2 regions of the Pseudarthrobacter sp. HLT1-7 genome follow, and region 1 is predicted to be linked to the other one. Evidence: riboswitches for the same ligand, from Rfam matches in the RefSeq annotation. Region 1 holds a riboswitch; the other holds the start of a gene.

The links. Region 1 has a riboswitch for cyclic di-AMP ahead of AC50X6_RS12020 (M23 family metallopeptidase). Riboswitches for the same ligand answer to the same signal wherever they lie in the genome.
Region 2: linked by a shared signal. The riboswitch ahead of AC50X6_RS16235 (NlpC/P60 family protein) and the one ahead of AC50X6_RS12020 (M23 family metallopeptidase) in region 1 are both predicted to bind cyclic di-AMP.

Annotation. Positions count from the first base shown of each region.
Region 1 is NZ_JBWZCH010000011.1:73,057-80,500, reverse strand. Features, by position in the region: gene serC (phosphoserine transaminase) at 1-819, opposite strand, end outside; gene AC50X6_RS12025 (iron-dependent transcriptional repressor DtxR) at 1,116-1,811, shown strand; cyclic di-AMP (ydaO/yuaA leader) riboswitch at 1,963-2,174, shown strand; gene AC50X6_RS12020 (M23 family metallopeptidase) at 2,180-3,016, shown strand; cyclic di-AMP (ydaO/yuaA leader) riboswitch at 3,166-3,324, shown strand; gene AC50X6_RS12015 (NlpC/P60 family protein) at 3,634-4,437, shown strand; gene AC50X6_RS12010 (HNH endonuclease) at 4,663-5,163, shown strand; gene mobA (molybdenum cofactor guanylyltransferase) at 5,221-5,940, shown strand; gene AC50X6_RS12000 (DUF6457 domain-containing protein) at 5,924-6,211, shown strand; gene AC50X6_RS11995 (molybdopterin-binding protein) at 6,208-7,444, shown strand, end outside.
Region 2 is NZ_JBWZCH010000019.1:77,721-85,164, forward strand. Features, by position in the region: gene AC50X6_RS16210 (DUF5129 domain-containing protein) at 1-1,134, shown strand, start outside; gene AC50X6_RS16215 (DUF1918 domain-containing protein) at 1,168-1,359, opposite strand; gene AC50X6_RS16220 (serine hydrolase) at 1,415-2,374, opposite strand; gene AC50X6_RS16225 (helix-turn-helix transcriptional regulator) at 2,701-2,898, opposite strand; gene AC50X6_RS16230 (dihydrofolate reductase family protein) at 3,122-3,679, shown strand; gene AC50X6_RS16235 (NlpC/P60 family protein) at 3,802-4,599, opposite strand; cyclic di-AMP (ydaO/yuaA leader) riboswitch at 4,604-4,802, opposite strand; gene AC50X6_RS16240 (hypothetical protein) at 4,969-5,238, shown strand; gene AC50X6_RS16245 (hypothetical protein) at 5,333-5,560, shown strand; gene AC50X6_RS16250 (hypothetical protein) at 5,570-5,716, shown strand; gene AC50X6_RS16255 (hypothetical protein) at 5,902-6,513, shown strand; gene AC50X6_RS16260 (DNA alkylation repair protein) at 6,634-7,299, opposite strand.

The DNA.
Region 1 (7,444 bases):
GAAGTCGAGCCCTCCGCTGGCATTGAGCCACTGCACCTGGGCGTCCAGAGTGACCAGGGTGGCCAGCGCCGGAGTGTTGTACGTCTGGTTCAGCCGTGAGTTATCGATCGCCGTCTGAAGATCCAGGAAGTCCGGGATCCAGCGGCCGCTGGTCTTGACCCGGGCCGCACGCTCCAGCGCCGCCGGGGAAAACAGGCCAAGCCACAGGCCGCCGTCGGACGCGAAGTTCTTCTGCGGAGCGAAGTAGTAAACATCAGCCTCGGCTACATCCACAGCCAGGCCGCCGGCCGCGGACGTGGCATCGACCAGCACGAGGGAACCCTCATCGGAACCGGCCACGCGCTGGACCGGGGCGGCAACGCCGGTGGAGGTCTCGTTCTGCGGCCACGCGTACACGTCAACCCCGGCCTCCGCCGTGGCCTCCGGACGAGTACCGGGCTCGGACTTGATAATGGAGGATTCAGCGAGGAACGGAGCCTTGTTCGTGGCAGCAGCGAACTTTGAGCCGAACTCGCCGAAAGACAGGTGCTGTGCCTTATTCTCCACAAGGCCGAAGCTGGCAATGTCCCAGAACGCCGTGGAACCGCCGACGCCGAGGACCACCTCATAGCCTTCGGGGGCACGGAAGAACCGGCTGAGACCGTGACGGACCGAGCCTACGAGGTTCTTGACCGGTGCCTGGCGGTGGGATGTACCCAGCAGCATCGCCGATGAGGCGAGGGCTTCCATCTGTTCCGGTCGGACCTTTGACGGTCCGGCGCCGAACCGGCCGTCCTGGGGAAGGAGGTTTGCGGGGATGGTGATGCTGGTGTCGCTCACAGTGGCTCCAATTTTCGACTGCTACAAAGTGTGGCTCCGGAGGTGGCCCGGCGTGCTGGGTGCGAGGGAGCCTACTTTTCATTCTGCCTGACTGCGCCGGGCTGGCGGGAAAGGAGTCCGTCATAGTCCGGTCATCGAACCGTTCCGGGAGTGTCACCGGCCGCCGGGAGATTATCCGGACAAACTCAAAATAGGCTAGGCTGACCTGCGAGCGTGCGGCCGAGCTCGCCAGGGCTCATCCCGCACGCGGTACGGCGGGAAATGACGCAAGGACGGCGCTCGAGGAGCTGAGCTGAATGACGGATCTGATCGATACCACGGAGATGTATCTTCGGACCATTCTGGAGCTTGAAGAGGAAAACATCATCGCCCTCCGCGCCCGCATCGCGGAGCGACTCCGCCACTCCGGCCCCACAGTTTCCCAGACCATCGGACGGATGGAACGCGATGGGCTGGTAGTTGTCTCCGGCGACCGGCACCTCGAGCTGACCGAAACCGGACGGAAACGCGCCATTGGCGTTATGCGCAAGCACCGTCTCGCCGAGCGCCTGCTGGCGGACGTGATAGGCCTCGACTGGGCCTACGTCCACGAGGAAGCCTGCCGCTGGGAACATGTGATGAGCGAGCGAGTGGAGCGGCGGATCTTTGAACTGCTCAACCACCCGACCGTTTCCCCTTACGGCAACCCGATTCCTGGCCTCGCTGAACTCGGGGGTCCGCCGTCCCTGCCGCACGCGGACGGCGTCGTGAACCTGCTCGAGGCTATGGCCGGATACGGGGCCGGTTCCCGGATTACGGTCAACCGGCTTGCCGAGCCCATCCAGGTGGAGCCGGAACTGCTGGTCCAGCTCGACGAGGGAGGGATCCGTCCCGGTGCCCGGGTTTCGCTGGAACGCGTCGGGGAATACATCTCGGTCCGGGTGCCGGAGATCGAAGGCGCCCTTGAGTTGCCGCCCGAGGTCGCTGCCCACGTTTTTGTTACCGTCGGCTGACACCTCGTGGGTCACAACGCGTGGGATGACTCACGAGTTATGCACAACCGCCGATAACGGATTTATCACTGGGCGGCTTAATCGCCTATAGTTGATGACCAGTACCGATACCAAAGCGTTATCTGATTCGAAGCCGAGCTCTGCCAGCGGATCAGTAACAGAGTCACCTTCTGGCAGGGGCGGGGGAACCACTTCCGGCTGTTTCAACACAGCCTTGGGGTGAAGTCCGCCAGCGGCAAGCACACTCCAGTGAGGGACTTTATTGGACCTCTTTGTGTCTGGATGCTTGCTTACGGCGGACCGGGTCTTAGATCTCTGACCCGAATCCGACAGCTAACTCCGCAGGCTCTCCAGAGAGGAACAACTTTTTGACCACCCAGACCGTCAGGGGCCGCCGTCGTGCGGCCGGTCCCGCTCCGGAGCCACGTCCGGCCGTCGCCGCATTGGCCGACCGTCCGCGCGACGCGCACCGCGATGAACGCCGGGGCCGGCGCAGCCCGTTCCGGCAGGTCACCGACTTCGCCTCCGCCAGCGGCGTCGGGCAGAAGGCCGGTATTGCCTTGGCCGCCACAGGTCTGGTCCTGACGGTTACGGTCCCCGCGACCGGTCCGGTCGCGGTCACCAACGCCGGCCCGCCCGTCAGTTCAGCCTCTGCCGAGGCCTCCGCCGCGGCACAGCCGGATGTCACTGCCCCTGCCGCCGCCAAGATCGACTTTAACCGCAGTGCCGTCACCACGCAGGGCGATCCGGACGGGAAGCTCAAGCAGTTACTGAGCGCCCAGGCCGCAGGCGCCATCACGCGTGCTGCGTCGTCGGGAAGCCTTGGTGCACCGCTGGTGCGGATGGATTCCGTGTCGCCCTTCGGGCTGCGTGTCAGCCCCATTACCGGCGGTTCCGGCGAGTTCCACCGCGGTCAGGACTTCGCGGCCCAGTGCGGAACAGCAGTCAACGCCGCCGCAAGTGGCACCGTGACGTTTGCCGGATGGCACCCTTACGGTGGCGGCAACCGCGTGGTGATCGACCACGGCAACGGACTGGAGACCACCTACAACCACCTCAGCTCCTCGAGCGTCCGCGTCGGGCAGCAGGTCTCCCGCGGCGATTCCGTGGCGATGGCCGGGACCACCGGGGCCTCCACCGGCTGCCACCTCCACTTCGAGGTCATGGTTAACGGAGAAGTTGTCGACCCCACCGGCTGGCTCTAAGCCAAGCCGATGGGTCACTCTCGCATTCCTGTGACGCGCCGTGATCTGAATGTGACATTGAAACCCAATTGCTGTACCGTATGAGGTACGCCAACTTTTCCGAAGTTGGCGCTCTTGAGTGGATTGCCTAGCTCTGCCACCGCTCAAGGTCCGTTCGCATGACATCGTCTGGCAGGGGCGGGGGAACCAATTTTGGTCTTCGAAAGAAGACCTTGGGGTTAAGTCGCAAAGCTTCCCAGGAAGCAGCGCGGCCGGGTGACTCCCATCCGAATCCGACAGCTCACCTCGCAGGCATTGGGAGAGGCTTCTTTTCGTGTCTTCACGCCACAAAGCTGCGCTTCACAGCGCTGGTGCGGCTCTTATGAGCCCGCCGGAATCCAACTATCGTGCTGCCCTTGCCGGCGCCCGGAACGGATTCCGCACCGCCGGCTCAACCTCCGCTGAGTCCGGGCCGCAATCTACGCCCCTGCACTCAGTGGCCGTTTTTGGCGCGTCTTCGCAGTACACCCTTCGCTAAGTAACCCATTCGGGGCGATCCGGCGTACCCCCAAGATGCCGGAGCGTCCTCAGATTGCGCCTGAAAAGCGCATTCCAAGGATCACGAAAGAGAGAAATTAATGACTACTCGTGCAATCGCACGGCACCGCGGCGAGGTCACCAAGACCAACTCGCTGGCTGTCATTGCCAAGGCTGTCGGCGACAACGCCGGCGGTATGGGCCGCCAGGCTGCAGTTATCGCTGCCGCTTCCGGTTTGGTTCTGACCAGCGGTATCGCAGCCAACGCTGCTGAGGCCAACGTTCAGCGCGAATCCACCTCCGCTTCCACGCTCGAAGTCCAGTCGGCAGCTCCGGCAGCTATCTCGGCTGCTTCGTCGATCGCGATCTCCTACGAGAAGCCGGCTGTCACTACTACCCCCGCGCCTGTCATCGAGGCCCCGAAGCCCGTCGTCAAGGTCCAGGAAGCTGCGACCGCCACCAGGGCCGCCAGCACCAACACCGCCGCGGCCAAGACCGCCGGTACCACGGTCGGTGCCACCGCCGCTGTTGCGGCACCGGTTGCTGCCAAGCCGGCTGCGGCCGCCGTTGCCAGCGGCATGGGTTCCACCATCGCGTCCGCTGCCTACGCACAGCTTGGCGTTGCGCAGGACTGCACCAAGCTGGTCACGAACTCACTTGCTGCCGCCGGCATCAACTACCACGGCTGGCCGGCAGGGTACTTGTCCCTCGGCCGCACGGTGAGCGCCGCCGAGGCACAGCCGGGCGATCTCGCCTACTACCAGAACGGCGGCGCGGGTGTGGCGCACATCGCTGTCTACGTCGGCGGCGGCAAGGCTGTCCACGGCGGCTGGAATGGTGGAACCACCTCTCTGCAAAGCGTCAACGTCGGCTCGGGCCCGGTCTTCATCCGCGTCGGCGGCTAAGACAACTGCTCGCAGCGACACCGAAGGACCCCTGCCCTCCCGGCAGGGGTCCTTTGCGTGTACGCCCAGCATGAATTTCAGCCGACACGGGTATGTACCGGCTATGGAAATTCGGTGATCCGGCACTCGCGTGTTTACTCTTGTGGTGTCGATCCATAGCCCGACCATGCACAGGGCAGCCGGCCCTTGTGCCCCTGGCGGGTGCGGCCGTTAAGAGGTATGCGGATGCGCACTCTCGTTCTGAATGCTGGATATGAACCGCTGGCGGTAGTCACCTTCCGCCGGGCGCTGGTTCTTGTGCTGACTGGAAAGGCCAGTGTCGTGGCCGAAGGCGACGATCCCGTCGTCGGGCCAACCGACATCCTAGGCCGGCCGTCGGTGATTCTGCTGAATCGCTACATCAGGCCCCGGTACAACACCAGGACGGCGGTCAGCCGCCGCGGCGTGCTCCGCCGGGATTTTCAGCGCTGCGCCTATTGCGGCAAAGCAGCCCACACCATTGACCATGTCCACCCCAAGTCCAGGGGTGGGGCGGACTCGTGGGAAAACCTCGTCGCCGCCTGCCTGCGGTGCAACAACGCCAAGGGTAACCAGACACCCGCCGAGATGGGCTGGAAACTCAGCTTCGTCCCGGGGCCGCCGAAGGGCGCGATCTGGCAGATCAAGGAACTGGAAAAGCCGACGCCGGCCTGGGACCCGTTCCTGTTGCCGGAATCTGCTTCCTGACCGGGTCCGCCGCGCACGGCACACCCTGACCCGCGCATCCCGCGCTAGGCTTGACCGGTGGAATTTGATGCTGTAATTCTCTCCGGCGGGCGGTCCTCCCGCCTGGGCGGCGTGGCCAAGGCCGGCCTGGTGTATGACGGCGCTACCCTCCTGGAGCGTGCCCTACAGGCCGCGCGCGGCGCCGTAACGGTCGTCGTTGTCGGTCCGGACCCTGGAACGCTTCCCCGCGGCGTGCTGAACTGCCGCGAGGATCCGCCGTTCGCTGGTCCTGCTGCCGCCATTGCGGCCGGGCTCTCCGCGCTCCAACGCCACCGTGCGGGGGCCGAGGGCGTTGCCCCGCCGCTGACCCTCGTCCTGGCCTGCGACATGCCGCGGGTGGATGCCGCCCTGCGAGTGCTCCTCGAGGCCGCCGGAACCAGCAGCCGCTCCGGCCGGCCCTTGCCGGAGGCTGGGCCACATGGGGACGGCTATATGGCGGTTGCTGACGGGCGGAGACAACCCCTCGTCGGCCTATATGGCACAACTGCACTACAAAGAAGCGTCGATGAAGCTGGACGCCGTGGCACGCTCACGAACGCTTCGGTATCGGGCCTTCTTGCTAGTCTTGAGGTGCGGGAAGTGACTGTCCCCTCCGGGGCCACGGACGACGTGGACACGTGGGACGATGCCTCCGCACTTGGGGTATCCGGACTGATCCACGGCCGCCAGCCGGGCAACCGGTCCGGAACTCCGCAGCTGACCCCGACCTTGGAGGCAAACGGTGAAGACCCAGGATGAAACGCTCGAAGACTGGTGCCGTGCCCTGCAACAGGCCCTGGAACTGGAGGACGTCGAGGTCGACATCGACGAGGTCCTGGCCCTCGCGGGCGTTGCAGCACACTCGATCGTGCGCCCCGCAGCCCCGCTGACCACCTTCATTGCCGGATTTGCCGCCGGGCTGGCCGCCGGCTCGGGCCAGGCCAGCGATGCGGCTTCCATGCAGGCCGCCATGGCCGTGGCCCGGAAGCTTGCCAAGGACTACGAGGCCAGGGAAGCCTCCGGGGCATGACGCCCGTACCCCCGCACGGCAGCGCGGCGCCCGCCGGGGACGACCACACCCCGGACCACACCGTCGGACCGGAGACGCCCGGTCCGGAGACGACCGGTCCGGAGACGCCGCGCCGGCACCTCGTCCACACCTGGCAGGAAGCCCGGCAGCTCGCCTTCGACTGCGCGGCGCCCATTCCTGCCGCTCCCGTGCCGCTTCGTTACGCCCTGGGCCGCACCCTGGCTGCGGACGTGGCAGCGCTCCACGACATGCCGCACTATGCCTCCTCGGCGATGGACGGCTGGGCCGTCAACGGCAGCGGGCCCTGGATCCTGGCGGAACCCGGCCACCGGCTGGCACCGCACCAGGCAAGTCCCATCGTCACCGGCGGGCTCATCCCGGCCGGCGCGAAGGCCGTGCTGCGCAGCGAAAGCGGCAGTATCGGCACGGACGAGGACGGACTCCCGGTGCTGGAGGCCGGCGGCGCCGCCAAGCCCGGTGAACCGCGAAACGGCGAACACATCCGCAGGGCCGCCGAGGAAGCGTCCGCCGGAGACCTTCTCATCGCGGGCGGCACCATCCTTAACCCCGCCCACCTGGCCCTCGCCGCACTTGCCGGCCACGACACCTTGCCAGTGCTCGGCAAAGCCGTGGTCCGGCTTGTTCTCACCGGCTCCGAGGTCATGGCATCGGGCCTTCCCGGGCCGGGGGAGGTGCGCGACACCTTCGGCCCGCAACTGGCCGGCGTCGTGGAGATGCTCGGCGGGATCTGCACCGACGAGTCGAAGATCGGGGACAGCTACGCCGAATGGCTCAGCGCCCTTGAGGACATCGAACCGGCCGGTACCGGCGGGGCCACTGCCCCTGGAGCGGCCACTGCCCCTGGAGCTGCCACTGCCCCTGGGTCCGACGCTGCCCTCGGAGCGGCCGCTGCGCCTGCGGCGGAGACCCTGCCCGCCGACGTCGTTATCACCACGGGCGGGACGGGCCGCTCCGGAACCGACCACCTCAGGCGCTCGGTTGCCGAGCTCGGCGGGCGGCTGCTGATCGACGGCATCGCGATGCGCCCCGGCCACCCGGCCGTGCTGGCCGAGCTGCCGGACGGCCGTTTTATTCTCGGCCTGCCGGGGAATCCGCTCGCGGCCATGATGGCGCTAGCCACTCTCGGCGCCCCGCTCCTGGCGGCGCTGGGGCACCGCACGCTACCGCCCGTCGGCCAGGTGCCGTGCGGTTCGATGATCGAACCGGATCCAG
Region 2 (7,444 bases), on a different contig from region 1:
CCGGCAGGCCGGCAGGTCGGAACCTACATGGGGGAAGACCGCAAAGTCTCCCTCGACCAGCGCGATGACATCCAGAACGCGGCCAAAGAACTCCTGCGCGACGCCCAGTGGACGGACGGCACCGTCGCCGGCATCCAGCGCGGCGCGGAACTGATCAACCAGCCCTGGTACCGGTCTGCCGCCTTCCTCATCACGGCCTGGACAACGGCGGCCGCGGCCGTCGCCGGGGCCGCAGCCTGGCTGATCGTCCGTTGGCGGACCCGTGCGGACAGCCGCAGGGAACTGGCCCGCGGGGATGCCAGCTATGCAAGCGTCAGCATGGACCTGCAGGTCACCGAGCTCAATGCAAGCACCATCCCGGAGGCCTCACGCTATGGCAGCACGGTCCTGGAGAAGCACCGCACCTTTATGGCGAAGTACAACACCGCCACCGGGCTCTCCAACCAGGTGCACGCCCTAGCCGCCAGGGACCTGAGCCGGCGGCCGAACCTCAAAACTGTCAGGCAGTTCGCCGATGCCGCCGAGGAACTCGACGTCCTGGACGACGTCATCGCGGACACCAACGCCCTGCTCAACCGGGGGAACTCGTGGGCTCCGGCCTGGGACCGGCAGCTCGCGCCCTTCCGCAACGATCTCGCCGCCCTCGAACAGCTGCTCAGCAAGCGCCACACCGAAGGCGGTTCTGCGACGGCGGCCGCCCTGCGGTCTTTCCGGGATCAGAGCCACCGGGACCTCGAACGCTGCACATCCGAGTTGTCGGACGGAACAATCACCCCCGAAACGGCCCTTGACCGGCTGCGGGACGCGCGCACCCACCTATCCGAACTATTGAAGAACCATGCCGACACCGTCATCGCCGGTTTCACAAAAAACGACAAGGAAGCCGGGCTGATGCGCAAGGAGATGGAGAGCGCCCAGACCGGAACCCAGAAGAGGTATGGCCGCACGTACGAGCCCAGCATCCTGGGTACGGTCTACCCGGCCTACTACTTCTTCTCGGTTTCCACGTTCAATTCCGGCTTTAGCACAGGGATGAGCAACGTCAGCAGCGCCCGTGGCGGGGGCGGCAGCACCACCGGGTACGGGAGCAGCGGCGGAAGCTTCTCCGGCTCCGGCAGTTCGTCCAGCTTCTAGGACCGGGATTCCGGGCCGGAGGCAGAGGCTGTGTCAGGTTGCCCCGTGGCGCTCGACGATGAAGTCGCCGCCGGGAAACATGATCGTCTCATGGCCGTCGTCGAACCTCACATGGTACGGCGGCGCGCCGTCGGATCCCTTGACCTCCAGGATTTCACCGTGCCGGTCCGAGGATTCGACCGTCGTACCCCGGATGACAATGCGGTCTCCTTGTGCTGCTTTCATGGCATTCACCTCCCTTCTCCAGCGTACGGTTCTCCGCCCCTCGCGGGAACTTCCGTCAGAAAAGTCTGGCCGCGATGGTCTTGGCCAGTTGGCGGATGACCCGGGCTTGGGCCGCCAACTCGGGCGTGTCCCGGCCCAGCGTGTAGACGACGAAGACGTAGGCCCGCTCCCCCCGCACCAGGATGCTCGCGTCATGCAGGTTACCGAAGAGCAGGCCGTACTTGTGGAAGACGCTGATGCCCGCGGGGACGGCGGCCGGGATCAGCGATTCGTAGTTGGTGTGCTGCAGAAAGGACAGCAGCTGCCCCGTGTTCGCCGCGTCGAGCAGCTGGCCGGTGTACAGCAGGTACAGCGTCCTCGCCGTCTCGGCGGGCGTCAGGGTGTTCAGTGTGCGGTCATACGTGATCCCGATTGACGCTGCGTACTCGGTCAACTCCCGGGGCCCGACGGCGGCCATGATCAGCGCCCACGATTCGTTGTTGCTTTGCTGGAGCATCTGCCGGATCTGGGCGCCGGCCGTGGATACCCCCATCCGCGCCCCCAGGGAAGCCCTGCCGGATTCCACCAGATGGAAGTAGGCCGAGGCGGCCAGAATCTTGGCCGTGCTGGCAGCGACGAATTTGGCCCGCACCCCGTATTCGTGCACCACACCGTCGGTCACGTCGATCAGGGCAACGCCCACCTGGTAACGGCTGTTCGCTGCGATGACGGCATTGATCTGGGCGTCAAGTTTCCGGCTGATAGGCGGCGCCCCGGCCGGCACGACGGCGGGCGGCAGCGGCGTCGCTGCTGCTGCTGCCGGGGCGACGGCGGGCGGCAGCGGCGTCGCTGCTGCTGCTGCCGGATCGACGGCGGGCGGCAGCCCGGACGCCGAGGAGGCGGCGAGTTCCCCGCCGTCGGCTTCCGGGGAAGTGCGAGGGGCGGACGCGGACGCCCCGGCCGGCGCAACAGCGTCGGCGGGCACCCTGGCGTGGAACGCTGCGGAGAAGGAGGTCGCCAGGAACAGGGCCAGCACGGCGGCGGCCGCCGGCAGACGATGCCGGCGGCTCCCACCCGATGGTCCAGGCAGGGGCCAACCGGACCGTCGGGTGGCAACAGACGTGTGGCGGCCGCTGCGGTAGTGCCGGCCGGGGCCCTGATTTTGCACCGGCTCTCACCCCCGGTCCAGCGAGGGGCTGGGGCCGGCCGTCGCCTCGTACACGTTCGCAGGCATGCTGATCCTCCGGGAGCTAGAACCGCGGTAGAGGCTTCAAAGTTTCTGCATTCTGCTCCGCCGGGGGCCTGAGCGCAAGAGTTTTCGCTTTGGAAGACCTTGGGCCAGGTGCCTTGCAGCGGTGTTCATCAGCGCGCCACAAGCTGCAGGCCCAGGACGTTGGCCACGGCTATCACTGCCCGCACGGAGGGATTGCCGGTGGCGGTCTCTATCGCCCGGATTGTTCGCACCGAGGTGCCGGCCAGCTGCGCCAGCTCCGCCTGCGTGATCCCGGTGGCCCTCCGGACGCTGCGGATTTTCGCTGCAATCGACGCCACGTCACGCATGGTTGCTCCTCCGTGAGGACACTGCCGGTGGCGGCAGTGCTGTTCCTTCAGCCCAGTTCCTTTAGCGTGGCCCAGTTCCTCCATCGTGGCCCAGACACCACTATCCGGCAAGATCCAGCCGCCCGGCGTCGGACGCCTGGCCTGTTCACGTGCAGTCCTGCCGCTCCGCCGGGCGGAGCGTACGCTGGTGCGGTAGCCCTCAGCCCACTGAAGGAGCCCCGCGATGCGCAAAGTCATCCTCATGACGCAGATGTCCCTGGACGGGTACATCGAGGGTCCGGGCCGGGACCTCAGCTGGCACATGGTCGACGACGAACTGCACCGGCACTTCAATGATGAGCTCCGGACCATGGGAGCGTTCCTCGACGGCCGCGTCACCTATGAATTGATGGCGGAATTCTGGCCGACGGCGGACGCGGACCCGTTGAGCACGCCGCCCATGGTCGAGTTCTCCCGGATCTGGCGGGACATGCCCAAGATCGTCTACTCCAGGACCCTGGCGACGGCCGGCTGGAATACCGCAGTGGTGCGGGACGTCGTCGTCGAGGAGGTCGCGAAGCTAAAGGAAGAACCCGGCGGGGACCTCGCGCTCGGCGGCGCCGATCTTGCGGCGTCCTTCCGGCGGCTCGGCCTGATCGATGAATTCCGGATCTACGTCCACCCGGTCCTGATCGGACGGGGCAAACCGCTCTTCCAGGAGACGGATGCGGTGACGAAGCTCCGCCTGCTGGAGACGCGCATGTTCGGCAACGGCGTCGTGCTGCTTCGGTACCAAGGCTGACCGGCTGGCCCGGGCGTGTGAAAGGCCGGTTGATCAGCTGCCCCAAGGCAACCGGTCAACCGGCCTTCTACGTTTTTCCCGCCAGTACTGCGGTTGGTGTTACTTAATTGCCGGAGGTTTTACTAAACGCCGGCACGCACGAACGTCACGGGGCCGGTGGCGGTGAGCCAGGACAGCGGGTGAACCACAGTCTGGTTCGCGCCGTTCATCCCGCTGCTGAGAACCTGGCCGTTGCCGACGTAGATTCCGATATGACCCGGCTGAACCACCATGTCGCCCGGCTGGGGATCCCCCACCACTTTGCCGTAGTTCATGAACTGCATCGGACCGAGGTCGCCAACAGGGATTCCGGCTGCGCCAAGGGCCTTCTCGACCAAGGCGGTGCAATCCTGTGTCATGCCCAGTTGGCCGTAAGCGGCGGAGACCATGGTGGCATTGACGCCGCCGGCCGCCGGGGCAGCGGCGGGAGCGGCCGGCGCTGCCTGGACCTTCACCGCGGCCTTGGCTGCCGGGGCAGCGACGGGTGCCTTGGCCACCGGGGCCGCCACGGGTGCCTTGGCCACCGGGGCCGCCACGGGTGCCTTGGCCACCGGTACAGCTACCGGCTCGGGCTGTTCGATCACCGGGGCAGGGGCGGTCGCCACTGCCGGGCGTTCGAAGGTGATCTGCACTGTGGAATCCGCGAGTACGGGTGCGCCCACCTGGCCCTCGACGTCGACGGACGACGCCGGCGCGGAGTCGCGCTGGACGGGGGCCTCGGCGGCATTGGCGGCCATGGCACTGCTGAGCACCAGGCCGGAAGCCGCTGCAATCACTGCAGCCTGGCGGCCGAATGTACCTCCCTTGGAGGACAGGAATGCGGAACGGCGTTGGCTGCGAAGGTCAGCGCTTTTTGGCAAAAGAGTATTACTGGAAGTCATGTGCGTAGCCTCTCCCAATGCCTGCGAGGTGAGCTGTCGGATTCGGATGGGAGGCACCCGGCCGCACTCTGGCCCTGACATCGGACTGTGCGGCTTCACCCCAAGACCTGCGTAAAGCCAGGTCAAAAAATGGGTTCCCCGTCTCTGCCGGACGTTGCTGCGAGGTGTCCCCGTGGCCGCGGCAGAGTTAGGCAATCGGCTGGGGAGCGCCCGTTTCTAAGCAACAGGCACCCAATAACGGTAACGGCATGATCACGGAATGTCACATCGAGGTAACGGCGGGAGTAGTTTCGGGCAGCTCTTCGCCCCGCAGGACGCGGCCCCCGGCATAGAATGGTGCCATCAGCGGTCCCATCAGCGGAGGCCAAAATGAGCAGCCCCGACTTCGCCAGGCACTGTGTCGCCATCTGCCAGTTGAGCTATCAGCCGCAGAAGGACCTCAATGTCAATACCGAGCTGCTGATCCTGGAAAACGGGGAAGTCCACGCGTCCACCTGGGACGCAGAGCCCCGCGACGGCGGCTTTGACGTCTTCGTCCTGAATGACCGCGTTGACGCTGCCGGCTTTATGGTGGTCACCGATTGGGAGTTTCTGGATGGTAAGGCCTACGCCGTGGTGGAGCGCCGGGCTCCCGCATAGCACCGGCGTTCGTGGCGCAGCGGGATCCCTGTTGACTGCAGCTTCCGTCGGCTAGGGTTTGACCCCATAACCAATTCTCGGCTTGGGGGTACCAATGAAAGCCTGGCGTCTGATGATGTCGCTGCCGCAACCGGTGAAGGGGTTCCTGGTGGCCTACCTGATCGCCTTCGCTGTGGTCTTCGTCTCTGTGGCGGTCATGTCTTTAACCGGTCAGGGCACCGCAAACCCGGTCATGCAGTGGGGGGTGGGCGTGCTGGGCCTCACCGCGGTCACGCTGGGGCTGGTGCTGGCCTTCGATTTCCGCGGATCGGCTCGCGCCTAGGCCGCGATGATGAAGGACTACAAACCCATGGGGGTGGACTATTCCGCGTCGTTTTTCGCAACGCCGATAGCCATCCGGATCTTCGGCGCGCTGTTTGCTGCGATCGGAATCTCGTTCGCCGTGACGTCCGCGATCTTCGCCAAGTCCCTCTCGTGAGGCCGCCTGTCGGCCGGGGTGCGGGCGGCAGCCTCGACCACTGTGATGCGGCCGCCGGCCTGGCTGATTATGGAATGCGCGACGACGGCTGCCGGGGTGGACGCACCGCCCGGCTCCGTGCGGCCGCTTCCAGCCCGCCCAGCCTAGACTGGGGGCATCGGGTCCTTTGAACGAAAGCAGCATCCGTGATGATGCACCGCATGCTGGCCCTCGCCATCGCACTCCCGACGCTCCTTTTTGGGGTGGCCGCCTGCGTACCGCCGCCGGCACCGCCGGCCAGTGCGACGCCCGCCGGCACTCGCGCACCGGAAGCCGCCGCGGGCTTCGGCTTGGATAACGCGGGGGCCCGCGAGCGAATCGCCCGGTCCGGACTCGCCCTCCTGGCGGCCGAGGGCAACGTGGAGCATTTCCACGCCCACCTGGATCTGATCAAGGACGCGACGCCAGTGCCGGTGCCCGCGAACATCGGCATCTCACTGGGGCAGGATGGAAAACCGGACGGTATTTCCGCCCTGCACACGCACGATACAAGCGGTGTCATCCACATCGAATCGCCCACAGCAGGGCAGGTGTTCACCCTGGGGCAGCTCCTCACCGAATGGGGCGTGCTGAACGGGGCGGGCGCGCCAGGCACGGGCCAGGGACCGGCGGACGGCTGGACCGCCTACGTCAACGGGGCACGGTACGACGCCGGCATCCGTGACCTCCCGCTCAAGCACCACGATCAAATCGTGGTCAGCTTCGGTGCAACACCCGCCACCATCCCGTCCTCCTACGAGTTCTCACCCAACGAGTGACTTCGGGCCAGGGCGCGTTCCGGCCAGGGCGCATTCTCGTTGGTTCGTCGGGGGTCTGGGTCCAGGACCGTGATGCCCGGGCTCCGGGACTTCCTCGGCTCGCAGCTAGAGCGCATTAGGCTACCCGAATTCCAGCTCGGGCCGGTGCGTAGCGAGCACAGCACGGACGTGCACCGCCGCCTCGCCGGCGACCCAGCCGTCGGGGGCCTCCGCGCCGACCGTGGCCTCCGCGAGCACCATCCGGGCATGGCGGACAAACCTGTCCCAGTCCCCCGCGCCGGAGCGAAGTGCACGCAGGGGCGACAGCACAGCAGCCCGGCGGAGCCAGGGGTCGGGATCCTGCACCCAGCGGTCCAACACACTGTAGGCACGCACCCGGGCCGCCACGTCGAGCCCGGTGATCATGGGACCAACGACGTCCACCGCGAGCGGATCGACAAGCTCGCGCAGTGCTGCCGAACGGAAGAATCCCTCAACCCGGGTGAGATCCGTGTTGGTCAGGACATCGAGGTTGGACTGCAGCAGCACGATGGCCGCCAGTCGGCGTTCGAAGACGGGAACGTCCCACAGTTCGCTGCTGAGGGCGGTGATGTCGTCGTGCGCCAGTTCGGTGTAGCGGCGGAGCGCATCACGGACGGTGCCGCGCACCGCTCCAACCGAGGCACCGTAGAATGTCAGTCCGGTGCCGCTCGCCGAGACGCCGAGACGGGCCTGCATTTCCTCGGCCCGGAGCCAGGATGACTCACGCTGGAGCGCAAGGTCGATGAACTCCGCGGCGTCACTCATCGCTCCATTCTTCCGCACTCCGCAGGCGGCGGCCCATGCTCCTGTTCAATGCTTGGCTGCCAATCATCGGTGAGCCAGTCTCCGTTTCTGGCACCTCGCTAAATTGTCCGTGGTGCCCGATAGCCTTTTTACATGGACGGTATTA